Regions from separate parts of the Streptomyces sp. P17 genome, predicted to be linked through region 2. Evidence: predicted binding sites of a transcription regulator. Region 2 holds the regulator's gene; the other holds the start of a gene.
The links. The regulator HrcA, encoded in region 2, represses chaperone genes, less so after heat shock. The targets are predictions, from matches to a motif close to TTNGCACTCNGNNNNNCNGAGTGCNAA.

Region 1 (7,677 bases), on a different contig from region 2:
GACCCGGCGGCGACCAGGGTGGAGCTGGCCACGAGCCTGGTGGTGCGCAGCAGTACGGGAGGGCCGCCCGCCGTTTAGCGGGGATGTGTTGACGGGTGTTCCGTGCCGCCTCCACACTGCCCGAAGCCAGTCGGCTGAACGACCGAAACTTTCGGAGGCACCCGCAATGAGATCTCTGAGAACGGGCTTATCCCTGGCATCCCTTGTCGCCGGCCTCGCGCTGCTCCTCGGTGCACCCCCGGCGCAGGCCGCCGATGTTCCGCTCCGCGACCTCGCCGACGCCAAGAGCAAGGTCATCGGCACCGCCGTGACCGGCTCCAAACTCACCGGCACCTACGGCGAGATCGCGGCCCGCGAGTTCAACGCGCTGACCCCGGGCAACGCCATGAAGTGGGGCTCGGTCGAGCCCACGCGCGGCAGCTTCAACTGGGCCGAGGCCGACCGGATCGTCGACTTCGCCGAGGCCAACGGCCAGCAGGTGCGCGGCCACACCCTGGTCTGGCACAGCCAGAACCCGAGCTGGCTGACCAACGGCACCTGGACCGCGGCCCAGTTGCGCCAGCTCATGACCGACCACATCGCCACCGCGGTCGGCCGCTACAAGGGGCGGGTGGAGACCTGGGACGTCGTCAACGAGCCCTTCAACGAGGACGGCACCTACCGGCAGACCCTCTGGTACAACGGCCTCGGCGCCGACTACATCGCCGAGGCGCTGACCGCGGCCCGCGCGGCCGACCCGAGCGCCAAGCTGTACATCAACGACTACAACGTCGAGGGCGTCAACGCGAAGTCCACCGCCCTGTACAACCTGGTCAAGTCCCTGAAGGAGCGCGGCGTCCCGATCGACGGCGTCGGACTGCAGGCCCACCTCATCCTCGGCCAGGTGCCGTCCACGCTCCAGCAGAACATCCAGCGCTTCGCGGACCTCGGCGTCGACGTGGCCATCACCGAGCTGGACATCCGGATGAACCTTCCCTCGGACAGTGCCAAGCTCGCCCAGCAGGCCGCCGAGTACAAGCAGGTGGTGAACGCCTGCGTGGCCGTGGCCCGCTGTGTCGGCGTCACCGTCTGGGGCTTCACCGACTCCGACTCCTGGATCCCTGACACCTTCCCCGGGCAGGGCGCGGCGACGCCGTACGACGAGAACTACGCACCCAAACCGGCGTACCGCGCCATCGCGGAGGCCCTCGGCGGGACGACGACACCGCCGCCGACCGGTTGCCAGGTGACGTACGGCGTCGCCCACCAGTGGAACGGCGGCTTCACGGGGCAGGTGCGCATCGACTGTTCCGGGGCCTCGCTGGCGTCCTGGAAGGCGAACTGGACGTTCGACGCGGGCCAGCGGATCACCCAGGCCTGGAACGCGACCTGCACCCAGTCGGGGTCGGCGGTCAGCTGCTCCAATGCCTCCTACAACGGGACCGTGCCGGACGGCGGTTCGGTGACCTTCGGCTTCAACGCGTCCTGGAGCGGGAGCAATCCGGTGCCGGTGGTGACCCTGGGCTGAGAAGTCTGAGAATTTCCGAAGAAAGCGGTCCCGCGGGCGGTCGCCGTAACAATTCGGACGTACGTTCCTGTCCGTGACGGGAGACGACGAGGCAAGACCAGTGGGCCGGCGGTCGAGAGCGCTGAAGATCGCCGGCTTCACCCTCGCGGGCGTACTGGTGCTCGCCGCCGGGGCGGCGGGCTGGGCGTACTGGCAGCTCAACGACAACATCAAGAGCGTCGACATCAACAGCGCGCTCGGCGACAACCGCCCGGCGAAGGCGACACCGTCGGCCACCGCCGAGGACGAGGACCTGCCCACCGAGGCCCTGAACATCCTGGTCCTCGGCTCCGACTCGCGCAGTGGCGCGGAGAACCAGGCGCTCGGCGGCGGCGACAGCACCGGCGCCCGCTCCGACACCGCGATGGTGGTGCACCTCGACGCGGGACGGTCCGAGGCGACGGTGGTGAGCATCCCGCGCGACACCCTCGTCACCCGTCCCTCCTGCCCGCTGGAGGACGGCGGTTCGACCGAGGTCGCCCACAACGCGATGTTCAACAGCGCCTACGCGGTCGGTGGTCCCGTCTGCGCGGTGAAGACGGTCGAGTCGATGACGGACATCCGCATGGACCACTACATCGAGATCGACTTCGCGGGCTTCGCGAAGCTGGTGGACGCCCTCGGCGGGGTCACGGTCACGACCGAGGAGGACATCGACGACGAGGACAGCCATCTCACCCTTCGGGCCGGCACCCACCAGCTCGACGGCGAGCAGGCCCTCGCCCTCGCCCGCACCCGGCACGGCATAGGCGACGGCAGCGATCTGGGCCGGATAGGCCTCCAGCAGCAACTGGTGAAGGCGCTGCTGGAGCAGATCTCCACGACCAGTCTGCTCAGCGACCCCGCCCAGCTGTACCGGGTCGCCGACGCGGTCACCGGCAGCCTCACCACCGACACCGGGCTGGACTCCCTGACCGAGCTGACCCGGCTGGGCCGCAGCCTGCGGGCGCTGTCGGCCGACTCGGTGACGACGGTGACCATGCCCGTCGTACCGGCGCCGTCGGACGCCAACCGGGTGGTCGCCGAGGAGCCGGAGGCGGGGGAGCTGTGGGAGTCGCTGCGGTCAACTACTCGGCGCTAAAGGCACCGGGCTTGCGCAGCGGGCATCACTGGCGGTGATGCTGCGTTCGCGTCCAGCCCCACCCCGCTGTGGCGGTGGTGGGGCGGGGGCCGTTGACTGGGCCCCGCGCCGCCACAACTCCCACGCTCTGGCGCGGATGTTGCGGGAGCCGTTCCGATCCGCGTGATCAACGAATCCGCATGACCGGCACGCGAACCAGGCCTGGGAGACCCGGTTCGCGCTGTCGAGGTGCCCGCATTCGGCGCAGGTGCGGGAGGTGTACGCCGGATCGACGTGAACGACCGGCACCCTCGTCATAGGGCTGCGCGCCCTCGGGCCGGAAGGCGATCGGCTTTGCGGTGGCCTTGCGGTAGCGCCCGGAGCCCGGCCTGCCGAGGTTTCCGGCCTTGAGGTTCGCCTTCAGCGTGGTGTAGGCGTCGCGGGTCTTCTTCACGACGTGCTGGGCGGCCTGCGCGCCCAGGTTCCACCGCGCCCTGATCTCGCCGCAGATGTGCTCGCGCAGCGCGAGGTTGCGTTTCACGCCCTTCTCGAACGCGACCTCGCTGGCCCAGGTGGCGGCCTCGTTGCAGGCGTGCAGGGTTGCCTCAAGCGCTGCCGCCTGCGCGGGCGTCGGCAGCAGTCTGATCTGCACCGTCAGCTTCACGAGCACTCAACTTACGCACACGTACGACCACCCGCCGCACGTTCGGCCTTGATCACCCGACCGGGTGAACCGTCAACGTGCGGCGGCGTCTCCAGACACCGCCGGAGACGACGTTCGGCCGCTCCGAGGGCCGAGCACCCAGCAGTTCGAACGGGCGGCTTCCCTGACCCGCAACGAGCGGGAGCTGCTGCTGCGCAGGGCGGCTCAGACGGGATGACCGACCAGCATGGTGGGAGCGCCGTGCACCCGGGTCAGGAACACCGTCGCCGAGTTGGGCCCCTGCGGCTTGACCTTCTTGCGCAGCTCCTCCGGCTCGACGGCGGACCCGCGCTTCTTGACGGTGAGGACACCGACCTCGCGCTCCCGTAGCAGTGCCTTCAACTTCTTGACGCTGAAGGGAAGTCGGTCGGTGATCTCGTACGGCGTCGCGAAGGGCGTGGGGCGCAGTTCGTCGGCGGTGATGTAGGCGATGGTCGCGTCGATGAGCCCGCCGTCCAGCGAGTCGGCGACCTCGGCGACCAGATGCGAGCGGATGACGGCGCCATCGGGCTCGTACAAATACCGCCCGACGGGCCGGACTCCGGGGTCGGGCAGACCTCGGGAGAGGAGGGTGCGCGGGCCTGGCAGCAGCGTCGCCCTGATCGCCCCCGGCGTGGTCCCGAACCACAGCACCGCCTCCTTCACCTCCCCGCCGTCGGAGATCCACTCGGCCTCGGCCTCGCCGGGGATCGCCTCGTGCGGGATGCCGGGAGCGATCTTGAGGGCGGCGTGCGGGGCCTTGGCGGCGGCCTGGACCGCCCAGGAGAGGGGTGGCGAGTAGGCCTCGGGATCGAAGATGCGACCCCTGCCGCCTCTGCGCGCCGGGTCCACGAAGACCGCGTCGTACCCGGCCGTGTCCACCTCCGTCACATCCGCCTCGCGCACCTCGATGAGGCCGGCGAGGCCGAGGGCGTCGGCGTTGGCGCGGGCGACGGCCGCCGTCAGGGGGTCCCGGTCGACGGCCAGTACCCGGATCCCGGCCCGCGCCAGCGCGATGGCGTCCCCGCCGATCCCGCAGCACAGGTCGGCGACGGAGGTGACGCCCAGTTCCCGGAAGCGCCCGGCGCGGTACGTCGCCACGCTCGCCCGTGTCGACTGCTCGACCCCGTTCGGCGTGAAGAACATCCGCCGCGCGTCCTCGGCGCCGAACTTGGCCTCCGCCCGCTGCCGCAGCCGCGCCTGTCCGAGCGCCGCCGACACCAGCTCGGCGGGGTGGTCCCGGCGCAGCCGGGTGGCGACCACGAGTTCGTCGGCGGGGGCCGTGCCGCGCACTTCGTCGAGGAGGGCGCGGCCCTCGGGGGTCAGGAGGGGAGCCAGGTCGTTCACCGGATCATTGTGGGCCAGTCGGTGGATGGCGCGCCCGCGGCGGAGGTGTCGGCGGGGGATCGGAGCGGGGGGCTGGGAGGATCCGGCCCCATGCGAGTAGTAGTACAAAATGATAAAAACCGTTCCATTCGAGGGCTGCGGATCCGCGGTGGAATCGCCGTGCTCGCCGTCGCCGCCATCGCCTCCGGCTGCTCCCAGGCAACCGGCTCGAAGGCCCGCCCCGCCCCCGGCCAGCAGCCCCTCCTGGCGCCGCCCGCCCGCGCCCTGGACTTCTACGCGACCAAGCTGCGCGCCTCCGCCGCCGCCCGGGCCGCCGCCGCGAAACGCTGGGGCCTGGCCAAGGTCCCGCTGACGCCCCCGGCGCCCCCCGCGAAGAAGCCGAGGATCACCACCCGCAAGGGCTTCGAGGTCGACGGCCACGCCGAACGCGGCCTCCCGCCGGTCTTCACCACGGTCCCCACCGAGCGGAAGATCGTCTTCCTCACCATCGACGACGGCGCCGAGAAGGACCCGGCGTTCCTGCGCATGATGACCGAGCTGAAGATCCCGTACACCGCCTTCCTCAGCGACTACCTGGTGAAGGAGGACTACGCCTACTTCAAGCGGATGCAGGACCAAGGCGTCGGCCTCAACAACCACACCCTCCAACACCCCTTCATGCGCGGCCTCTCCTACGCCCGCCAGAAGCGCGAGATCTGCGGGATGCAGGACGTGATCGAGAAGCGGTACGGCAAACGGCCCGTCCTCTTCCGCCCGCCCTTCGGCAGCTACGACGCGAACACCCTGCGCGCCGCCCAGGCCTGCGGCATCACCCATGCGCCCCTGTGGAACGAGGAGGTCTTCGTCGACCGCTGGGAGTACCGCGAGTGGGACCGGGACATCCACCCCGGCGACATCGTGCTCAGCCACTTCCGGGGCAAGGAGCACTGGAAGGGCACCATGCCCGACATGATCCGCCGGTTCCTCGACAAGATCACCGCCAAGGGGTACGCGGTGGCACGTCTGGAGGACTACCTGTGAGGCCCGGGGCCCGCTCGCCGGGGCGCCGGCGGCCGTACTCCCGACGGGCTGCGCCCGGGCCGCGGGCCCCTCGGACCGGCCAGGAGAACAGGCGGTACGCGCTCCCCTCCCGCCCGTCGTGGAACACATCCCGGCCCGCGACAGGGTCGTCTTCCTCACCTACGACGACGGCGCCGAGCAGGACCCCGCCGACCTGGTCCGTGAACTGCGGCTCCCGGTCGCCGTGTTCCTCACCGACAGCGTGGCCGGACCGGGGTACGCCCACTTCGCCCGCCTGCAGTCGGTGGGCGCCTCGATCCAGAACCACACCCTCGACCACACGGCCCTGCGCGGACTCCCCTACGTGGGCCGGCGCGCACGCACCACACTCCGCGCGGCGGCCGGCTGCGCCCCCGCGACATGAGGGTGGGGCGCCTGGAGGACCACCCGTAATCATCCGGCCTTCGGGACGCGATTGGCACTCCGCTTGACCGAGTGCTAATCACGGTCATAGTCTCGGCTCTGGCACTCCCCAGTGGAGAGTGCCAACTACGCGACGGGCAGGTCCGGCACCCGCGACGACGGATCCACCTGGTCGCCACCTCAGACAGTTAACCCCGTGAGATCTCCGAAGGGGGAGGTCGGATCGTGACGACCACCAGCTCCAAGGTTGCCATCAAGCCGCTTGAGGACCGCATCGTGGTCCAGCCGCTCGACGCGGAGCAGACCACCGCCTCTGGCCTGGTCATCCCGGACACCGCCAAGGAGAAGCCCCAGGAGGGCGTCGTCCTGGCCGTGGGCCCGGGCCGCTTCGAGAACGGCGAGCGCCTGCCGCTCGACGTCAAGACCGGCGACATCGTGCTGTACAGCAAGTACGGCGGCACCGAGGTGAAGTACAACGGCGAGGAGTACCTCGTCCTCTCGGCTCGCGACGTGCTCGCGATCATCGAGAAGTAATCACCGCGAAGCACCTCTGCTTCCAGCTGCGCCCCTGGCCCCCGCGACCACATAAGAAGCCGGGCGCCCGGGGCGCAGTGCCTTTTCCACCCACAGATTTCCGAGAGGGCTCCCGCTGTCATGGCGAAGATCCTGAAGTTCGACGAGGACGCCCGTCGCGCCCTTGAGCGCGGCGTCAACAAACTGGCCGACACGGTCAAGGTGACGATCGGCCCGAAGGGTCGCAACGTCGTCATCGACAAGAAGTTCGGCGCCCCCACCATCACCAACGACGGCGTCACCATCGCCCGCGAGGTCGAGGTCGAGGACCCGTACGAGAACCTCGGCGTCCAGCTGGTGAAGGAGGTGGCGACCAAGACCAACGACGTAGCGGGTGACGGTACGACCACCGCCACCGTGCTGGCCCAGGCGCTCGTCCGCGAGGGCCTGCGGAACGTCGCCGCGGGTGCCTCCCCGGCCGCCCTGAAGAAGGGCATCGACGCCGCGGTCAAGGCGATCTCCGAGGAACTCCTCGCGACCGCCCGCCCCATCGACGAGAAGTCCGACATCGCCGCCGTCGCCGGTCTGTCCGCCCAGGACAGCCAAGTCGGCGAGCTCATCGCCGAGGCGATGGACAAGGTCGGCAAGGACGGTGTCATCACCGTCGAGGAGTCCAACACCTTCGGTCTGGAGCTGGACTTCACCGAGGGCATGGCCTTCGACAAGGGCTACCTGTCGCCGTACTTCGTTACGGACCAGGAGCGCATGGAGGCCGTCCTGGAGGACCCCTACATCCTCATCAACCAGGGCAAGATCTCCTCCATCCAGGACCTGCTGCCGCTGCTGGAGAAGGTCATCCAGGCCGGTGCCTCCAAGCCGCTGCTGATCATCGCCGAGGACGTCGAGGGCGAGGCCCTGTCGACCCTGGTCGTGAACAAGATCCGCGGCACCTTCAACGCGGTCGCGGTCAAGGCCCCCGGCTTCGGTGACCGCCGCAAGGCGATGCTGCAGGACATGGCGGTCCTCACCGGCGCCACGGTCATCTCCGAGGAGGTCGGCCTCAAGCTCGACCAGGCCGGGCTGGACGTGCTGGGCAGCGCCCGCCGC
Region 2 (7,677 bases):
CCGTCAGCCGGGACGCCATGGTGTTGACGGCCTCGGTCACATCCCGCCAACTGCCCGAAAGGCCCTGCACCTTGGCCCGCCCGCCGAGCCGTCCCTCGGTGCCGACCTCGCGGGCCACCCGGGTCACCTCGCCGGTGAACAGGGAGAGCTGGTCGACCATCTTGTTCACGGCCCGGCCGAGGCGCCGCAGATCGCCGCGTAACTGCCGGGAGCCGTCGTGCAGATCGACCCGCTGGGTCAGATCGCCGCCCGCCACCGCGTCCAGCACCCGCGTCGCGTTGGCCGCCGGGGCCACGATGGCGTCGAGGAGCTGGTTCACGTCGTTGACCCGGGCCGTCCACGCACCCTGGCCCGGGCTCGCCGCCAGCCGCTCGTCGAGCCGGCCGTGCCGTACGAGCTCTCTCCTGACCCGCTGCACCTCGGAGTTGAAGTGCAGACTGCGCTTCATGATCTGGTTGTAGGCCGCGACGAGTTCGGCCACCACACCGGTGCCGGGATCGGCCACTTCGCGGAAATCGCCGTCCCGGGCTGCCGCCAGCGCGGCGAGCAGAGGACGCAGATCCGATGCTCGAATCTGACCGTCTTCGAGCACGCGTGTACCACTCTTCTCACTCATGGCGGCCCACTTCGGTAACTCGGTGCTTATGGGCGTGGCCAGTCTGTCACTCTGTCCGCGTCGACCGAGGCTATTCGTCCGAACCGCTCGGGGAGCTGTCCATGGGGGCCATTCCGGCGCAACGGGAGACCGCTTCCCGGGCCTCTGATGTGCCTGTGCACGAGAGCGTGCGTCCGCGCGCGTGGACCTGCGCGACCCTGCCCGGAAGCCCCCTCGCGCCGGGCTCCGCCCGCGCACTCGTACGCGCCGGCCTCACCGAGTGGGCCGAACTCGGTCTGCCCGGCACCGAACAGCACACCCGCCGCCTCGCCGACGACGCCGTCCTGGTCGTGAGCGAGCTCGTCACCAACGCCGTCGTCCACGCCGGTACCGACGTCGAGCTGGTCTGCCGGACGGAGGAGGAGACCGGCGCGATCGTCGTCGAGGTCTCCGACCGCCACCCCTCGCGCGCCCCGCGCGACGGCGCGAGCGAACCGGCGTACGGCACCTCGGAGTACGGGCGCGGACTGAGCCTGGTCGCCCGGCTCGCCGAGTCCTGGGGCGTGACGTACCGCACCGGCGTGAAGACCGTGTGGGCGCGGCTTCCCGCGGAGGAACACCAGGAGGAGGCCGGGACCCCGCGCCCCCTCTCGATACCGGGCCCCGGACCGCGTCGGCCCGAGCGCGACCGGGACTGGCTGGGCCGGGGTGCCCTGTCCTTCCTCGCCGAGGCCTCCGACCTGCTCGCCGGGCAGCTCGACGAGGACCTGGTCGCCGCGCTCACCGGGCAACTGCTCGTGCCCCGGCTCGCCGACTGGTGCGCGGTGTGGCTGGAGGACGAGCTCACCGGGCGCGGCTGGGGACCGCATGGCACCGCGGGCGCCGGACCCCGGCTCGCCCGGGTCTGGCACGGCAGCGAGAACCGCATCGGGGAACTGCGCGTGGCGCTGGAGAAGGAGCCGCCCCGCCCGGACGACCTGCGCTCCGGGCCCGTGCCGCACCCCTGGCCCGGTGAGGCGCTGGAGCCCGCGGGCACGTCATTGGCGTACCGCCTGATCGCGGGCGGCCGGCCGCTGGGCACGCTCGTCATCGGGCGGGCCGGTCCCGCGGACTTCCCCGACGAGGTCACCGGGCTCGTGGAGGACCTCGGCCGCCGGGTCGCGCTCGCCATCGGCGCGGCCCGGCAGTACGCCCGCCAGGCCACCATCAGCGCGGTCCTGCAGCGTGGACTGCTGCCCGGCGCCGTCGCCGAGATCCCGGGGGTGCGCAGCGCCCTCGTCTACGAGCCCTGCGACAAGGGCGGACCGAGCGGCGACTTCTACGACGTGTTCCCGGCCGCCGACGGCCGCTGGTGCTTCGCCGTCGGCGACGTCCAGGGCAAGGGCCCGGAGGCGGCGGTGGTGATCGGCCTGGCCCGCCCCTGGCTACGGCTGCTGGCCCGCGAGGGGTACCGCGTCGCCGACGTCCTGGACCGGCTCAACCAGCTCCTCCTCGACGACGCCACGGAGGCCGCGGACGCCGGAGCGCGCGCCCTGGTCGGCCCCGCGGCGCCGGGCGACGGCCCGCAGACCCGCTTCCTGTCCCTCCTGTACGGCGAACTGGCCCCCTTCGACGGCGGCGTCCGCTGCACCCTCGCCTCCGCCGGACACCCGCTGCCGCTGCTGCTCGGCCCCGACGGGGACGTCCGTACGGCCGCGCGGCCGCAGACCCTCCTCGGGGTCATCGAGGACGCCACGTACACCAGCGAGACCCTTGAGCTGCGGCCCGGGGACAGCCTGCTGTGTGTCACGGACGGGGTGACGGAGCGGCGCAGCGGCTCACGCCAGTTCGACGACGGGGACGGGCTCGCGGCGGCGCTCGCCGGGTGTGCGGGGCTGAGCGCGCAGTCGATCGCGGAGCGGATCCGGCGACTCGTGCACGACTTCGGGGGCCGGCCGCCGGAGGACGATCTGGCGCTGCTGGTGCTCCAGGCCGAGTAAAGGCGCGGAGTGCTCGGGTGCCGAGCAACGGTCCGGGGTGCTGGACAATGGAAGGCATGCCTTCCGCACTCCCCGACGGCGAGCCGGTCCCCGACGACGGCACGCTGCCCGCCGCCGCGCTCGCCGGCGCGGCCGACCGCCCGCTCGGCTTCTACCTGCACGTCCCCTACTGCGCGACCCGCTGCGGGTACTGCGACTTCAACACCTACACCGCCACCGAACTGCGCGGGACGGGTGGCGTCCTCGCCTCCCGCGACAACTACGCGGACACCCTGATCGACGAGATCCGGCTGGCGCGGAAGGTACTGGGCGACGACCCGCGCGCGGTGCGGACGGTCTTCGTGGGCGGCGGTACGCCGACACTGCTGGCGGCGGACGATCTCGTACGGATGCTCGGGGCGATCAGGGACGAGTTCGGTCTCGCGCCCGGCGCGGAGGTCACGACGGAGGCGAACCCGGAGTCGGTGGATCCGGCGTACCTCTCCCGGCTGCGGGAGGGCGGTTTCAACCGGATCTCCTTCGGTATGCAGAGCGCGAAGCAGCATGTGCTGAAGGTGCTGGACCGGACGCATACGCCGGGCCGTCCGGAGGCATGCGTGGCGGAGGCGAAGGCGGCCGGGTTCTCGCACGTCAACCTCGACTTGATCTACGGCACCCCGGGGGAGACGGACGAGGACTGGCGGGCGTCGCTGGATTCGTCGATCGGCGCCGGTCCTGACCACGTCTCGGCGTACGCGCTGATCGTCGAGGAGGGCACGCAGCTCGCGCGCCGCATCCGCCGGGGCGAGGTCCCGATGACCGACGACGACGTCCACGCGGACCGCTATCTGATGGCGGAGTCCGTACTGTCCTCGGCGGGCTTCGAGTGGTACGAGGTCTCCAACTGGGCGACCTCTGCGGCCGGCCGGTGCCTGCACAACGAGCTGTACTGGCGGGGCGCCGACTGGTGGGGCGCCGGTCCGGGAGCGCACTCGCACGTGGGCGGGGTGCGCTGGTGGAACGTGAAGCATCCGGGGGCGTACGCGGCGGCGCTTACGGGTGGGCGCTCCCCTGGAGCGGGGCGTGAGCTGCTGTCGGACGAGGACCGGCGGGTGGAGCGGATCCTGCTGGAGCTGCGGCTGCGGGAGGGGGCGCCGCTCGATCTCCTGCGCGCGGACGGGCTCGCGGCCGCACGCCGGGCGCTGGGCGAGGGGCTGCTTCAGGAGGGGCCGTACGACGAGGGGCGGGCGGTGCTGACGCTTCGGGGGCGGTTGCTGGCGGACGCGGTGGTGCGGGATCTGGTGGACTGATCAGTCCGTGGCCGTGACGAAGTCGATCAGTTCCTCGACGCGTCCCAGCAGCTCCGGTTCCAGGTCCTTGTACGACCCCACCCGCGCCAGAATCGCCTGCCAGACCGCGCCGGTGTTCTCCGACGGCCAGCCCAGGGCCCTGCACACGCCCGTCTTCCAGTCCTGGCCGTGCGGTACGCGCGGCCACCCCGCGATCCCCAGGGCCGACGGTTTCACCGCCTCCCAGATGTCGATGTACGGGTGGCCGACGACCAGCGCGTGTTCGCTGGTCACCTCCTGTGCGATCCGCCACTCCTTCGAGCCCGGCACCAGGTGGTCCACCAGGATGCCCAGCCGGGCGTCGGGGCCCGGGGCGAAGTCGGAGACGATCGCGGGGAGGTCGTCCACGCCCTCCAGGTACTCCACCACCACGCCCTCGATGCGCAGGTCGTCGCCCCAGACCTTCTCCACCAGTTCCGCGTCGTGGCGGCCCTCGACGTAGATGCGTCCGGCGCGGGCCACGCGTGCGCGGGCGCCGGGAACGGCCAGCGAGCCGGAGGCGGTCCGGGCCGGGCGGACCCGTCCTGAAGCCGGTCGTACCAGCGTCACCACCCTGCCCTCCAGCAGGAAGCCCCTCGGCTCCAGGGGGAACACCCGGTGCTTGCCGAAGCGGTCCTCCAGGGTGACCGTTCCCGCCTCGCAGCGGATCACCGCGCCGCAGAAGCCGGTGCCGGGCTCCTCCACCACCAGGCCGGGCTCCGCCTCGACCTCGGGGACCGGCTTGGGCTTCTTCCACGGCGGGGTCAGGTCCGCAGAGTACTGGCGCATTCGGATGACGATAGGAGAAGCCGTACGGCGATCAGAGCGACACGCCGAAACGGGCCGCCAGGGCGTCTCGCTGCCGCCGTACGAACGCCGCGTCCACCACCGCTCCGTGGCCGGGCACGTACAGCGCGTCCTCGCCGCCCAAGGACAGCAGGCGGTCCAATGCCGCCGGCCACTGGGACGGTACGGCGTCCGGGCCCGCCTGGGGTTCGCCGGACTCCTCGACCAGGTCGCCGCAGAAGACGGCCTCGGGGCTGCCCGGGACCAGGACGACCAGGTCGTGGGCGGTGTGGCCGGGTCCGACGTTGGCCAGGAGGACCTGGCGGCCGGGGCCGAGGTCCAGGGTCCACTCGCCGGAGACGTGGTGGCGGGGTTGCACCAGGGTGTCCACCGCCTCGTCCGCCGCGCGCGCGTCCATGCCGTGGCGTACCGCGTCCGCGCGCAGCTCCGCCCGCCCGTGCGGCCCGTACACCGAGTCGACGCCCACCGCGCCGTAGACCTCCGCGCCCGCGAACGCCGCCGCCCCGAAGACATGGTCGAAGTGCGGATGGGTCAGCGCGAGATGGGTCACACGGTGACCGGCGAGCGCCTCCGCCCGCATCCGCAGCCGCGCCCCCTCGGCCAGGCTCGACCCGGCGTCGACCACCAGCGCCGTACCCTCGCCGACGACCAGCCCCGCCGTACAGTCCCAGCCCGGCAGCCGGCACCGCCCCACACCGTCCGCGACCCGCTCCCACCCGAGCTCTTCCCAAGTCACCGTCATACCGCGACGCTAGCTGTACGAGCCGTCACAGCAGGACCGACCTTGCCGGGGGAGTACCCCACCGCCGTACACTGGGGCCGGGAACGCTGGCACTCGGACGGACAGAGTGCCAGGCGAGGCGCCCCGGGGGACTGGGGGACGACTTCTGGAGGTGAGCGCGGATGCTGAGCGAACGCAGGCTTCAGGTGCTGCGCGCCATCGTCCAGGACTATGTGGGCACCGAGGAGCCGGTGGGGTCGAAGGCCCTGACCGAGCGGCACAACCTCGGCGTCTCCCCGGCGACCGTCCGCAACGACATGGCGGCGCTGGAGGACGAGGGCTACATCGCTCAGCCGCACACCAGCGCCGGCCGCATCCCGACGGACAAGGGCTACCGCCTCTTCGTCGACAAGCTGGCCGGCGTCAAGCCGATGACCGGGCCCGAGCGGCGTGCCATCCAGAGCTTTCTCGAAGGCGCCGTCGATCTCGACGACGTCGTCGCTCGGACGGTGCGGCTGCTGGCCCAGCTCACCCGGCAGGTCGCGGTCGTGCAGTATCCGTCGCTCACCCGCTCCACCGTGCGCCATGTCGAGCTGCTCTCGCTCGCTCCCGCGCGCGTGATGCTCGTGCTGATCACGGACACCGGGCGGGTCGAACAGCGGATGGTCGACTGCCCGGCGCCGTTCGGCGAGACGTCGCTGGCCGATCTGCGGGCGCGGCTGAACAGCCGGGTCGCGGGCCGGCGCTTCACCGATGTGCCGACGCTCGTCGAGGACCTCCCCGAGGGCTTCGACACGGAGGACCGCGGCACGGTCTCGGCCGTCCTCTCCACACTGCTGGAGACGCTGGTCGAGGAGAACGAGGAGCGGCTGATGATCGGCGGCACCGCCAATCTCACCCGCTTCGGACATGACTTCCCCCTCACCATCCGGCCCGTCCTGGAGGCCCTTGAGGAGCAGGTGGTGCTCCTCAAACTCCTTGGTGAGGCGGGGGATTCGGGCATGACCGTGCGCATCGGGCACGAGAACGCCTATGAGGGACTCAACTCCACGTCTGTCGTGTCGGTCGGCTACGGTTCGGGCGGCGAGGCAGTCGCCAAGCTCGGCGTGGTCGGACCGACCCGCATGGATTACCCGGGAACGATGGGAGCGGTACGCGCAGTGGCACGGTACGTCGGACAGATCCTGGCGGAGTCGTAAGTGGCCACGGACTACTACGCCGTTCTCGGCGTGCGTCGCGACGCGTCGCAGGAAGAGATCAAGAAGGCCTTCCGGCGGCTCGCGCGCGAGCTGCACCCGGACGTCAACCCCGATCCGAAGACCCAGGAGCGGTTCAAGGAGATCAACGCCGCTTACGAGGTGCTCTCGGACCCGCAGAAGAAGCAGGTCTACGACCTCGGCGGCGACCCGCTGTCCCAGGCGGGCGGCGCGGGCGCGGGCGGGTTCGGCGCGGGTGGCTTCGGGAACTTCTCGGACATCATGGACGCTTTCTTCGGTACGGCGTCGCAGCGCGGTCCGCGCTCGCGTACCCGCCGTGGCCAGGACGCCATGATCCGTCTGGAGATCGAGCTCGACGAGGCGGCCTTCGGAACGACGAAGGACATCCAGGTCGACACGGCGGTCGTCTGCAACACCTGTAACGGTGAGGGCGCCGCGCCGGGGACCTCCGCGCAGACATGTGACATGTGCCGCGGGCGCGGTGAGGTGTCGCAGGTGACGCGGTCCTTCCTGGGCCAGGTCATGACCTCGCGGCCGTGTCCGCAGTGCCAGGGCTTCGGCACGGTGGTTCCGACGCCGTGCCCGGAGTGCGCCGGTGACGGTCGCGTACGGTCGCGTCGCACCCTGACGGTCAAGATCCCGGCCGGTGTCGACAACGGCACGCGGATCCAGCTCGCCGGTGAGGGCGAGGTCGGGCCCGGTGGCGGTCCGGCCGGTGACCTGTACGTCGAGATCCATGAGCTGCCGCATGCGATGTTCCAGCGGCGCGGGGACGATCTGCACTGCACGGTGACGATCCCGATGACGGCGGCGTCCCTCGGCACGAAGGTGCCGCTGGAGACCCTCGACGGCATGGAGGAGGTCGACATCCGCCCGGGCACCCAGTCCGGTCAGTCGATCCCGCTGCACGGCCGGGGCGTCACGCATCTGCGCGGCGGCGGCCGGGGCGACCTGATCGTCCACGTCGAGGTCCAGACCCCGACCAAGCTCGACCCGGAGCAGGAGCGGTTGCTGCGCGAGCTGGCGAAACTGCGGGGCGAGGAGCGGCCGC

Region 1: the regulator HrcA is predicted to act here: its motif matches at 6,110-6,136, upstream of groES (co-chaperone GroES).

Annotation. Positions count from the first base shown of each region.
Region 1 is NZ_JAVRBF010000026.1:30,175-37,851, reverse strand. It holds gene RMT89_RS18415 (LacI family DNA-binding transcriptional regulator) at 1-78, shown strand, start outside; gene RMT89_RS18410 (endo-1,4-beta-xylanase) at 167-1,507, shown strand; gene RMT89_RS18405 (LCP family protein) at 1,581-2,627, shown strand; partial or broken gene RMT89_RS45980 (transposase) at 2,610-3,270, opposite strand; gene RMT89_RS18395 (THUMP-like domain-containing protein) at 3,475-4,743, opposite strand; gene RMT89_RS18390 (polysaccharide deacetylase family protein) at 4,726-5,655, shown strand; gene RMT89_RS18385 (polysaccharide deacetylase family protein) at 5,774-6,058, shown strand; gene groES (co-chaperone GroES) at 6,283-6,591, shown strand; gene groL (chaperonin GroEL) at 6,712-7,677, shown strand, end outside.
Region 2 is NZ_JAVRBF010000055.1:52,997-60,673, forward strand. It holds gene RMT89_RS30310 (HAMP domain-containing protein) at 1-616, opposite strand, end outside; gene RMT89_RS30315 (SpoIIE family protein phosphatase) at 718-2,574, shown strand; gene hemW (radical SAM family heme chaperone HemW) at 2,631-3,863, shown strand; gene RMT89_RS30325 (DUF3097 domain-containing protein) at 3,864-4,670, opposite strand; gene RMT89_RS30330 (MBL fold metallo-hydrolase) at 4,702-5,430, opposite strand; gene hrcA (heat-inducible transcriptional repressor HrcA) at 5,592-6,608, shown strand; gene dnaJ (molecular chaperone DnaJ) at 6,609-7,677, shown strand, end outside.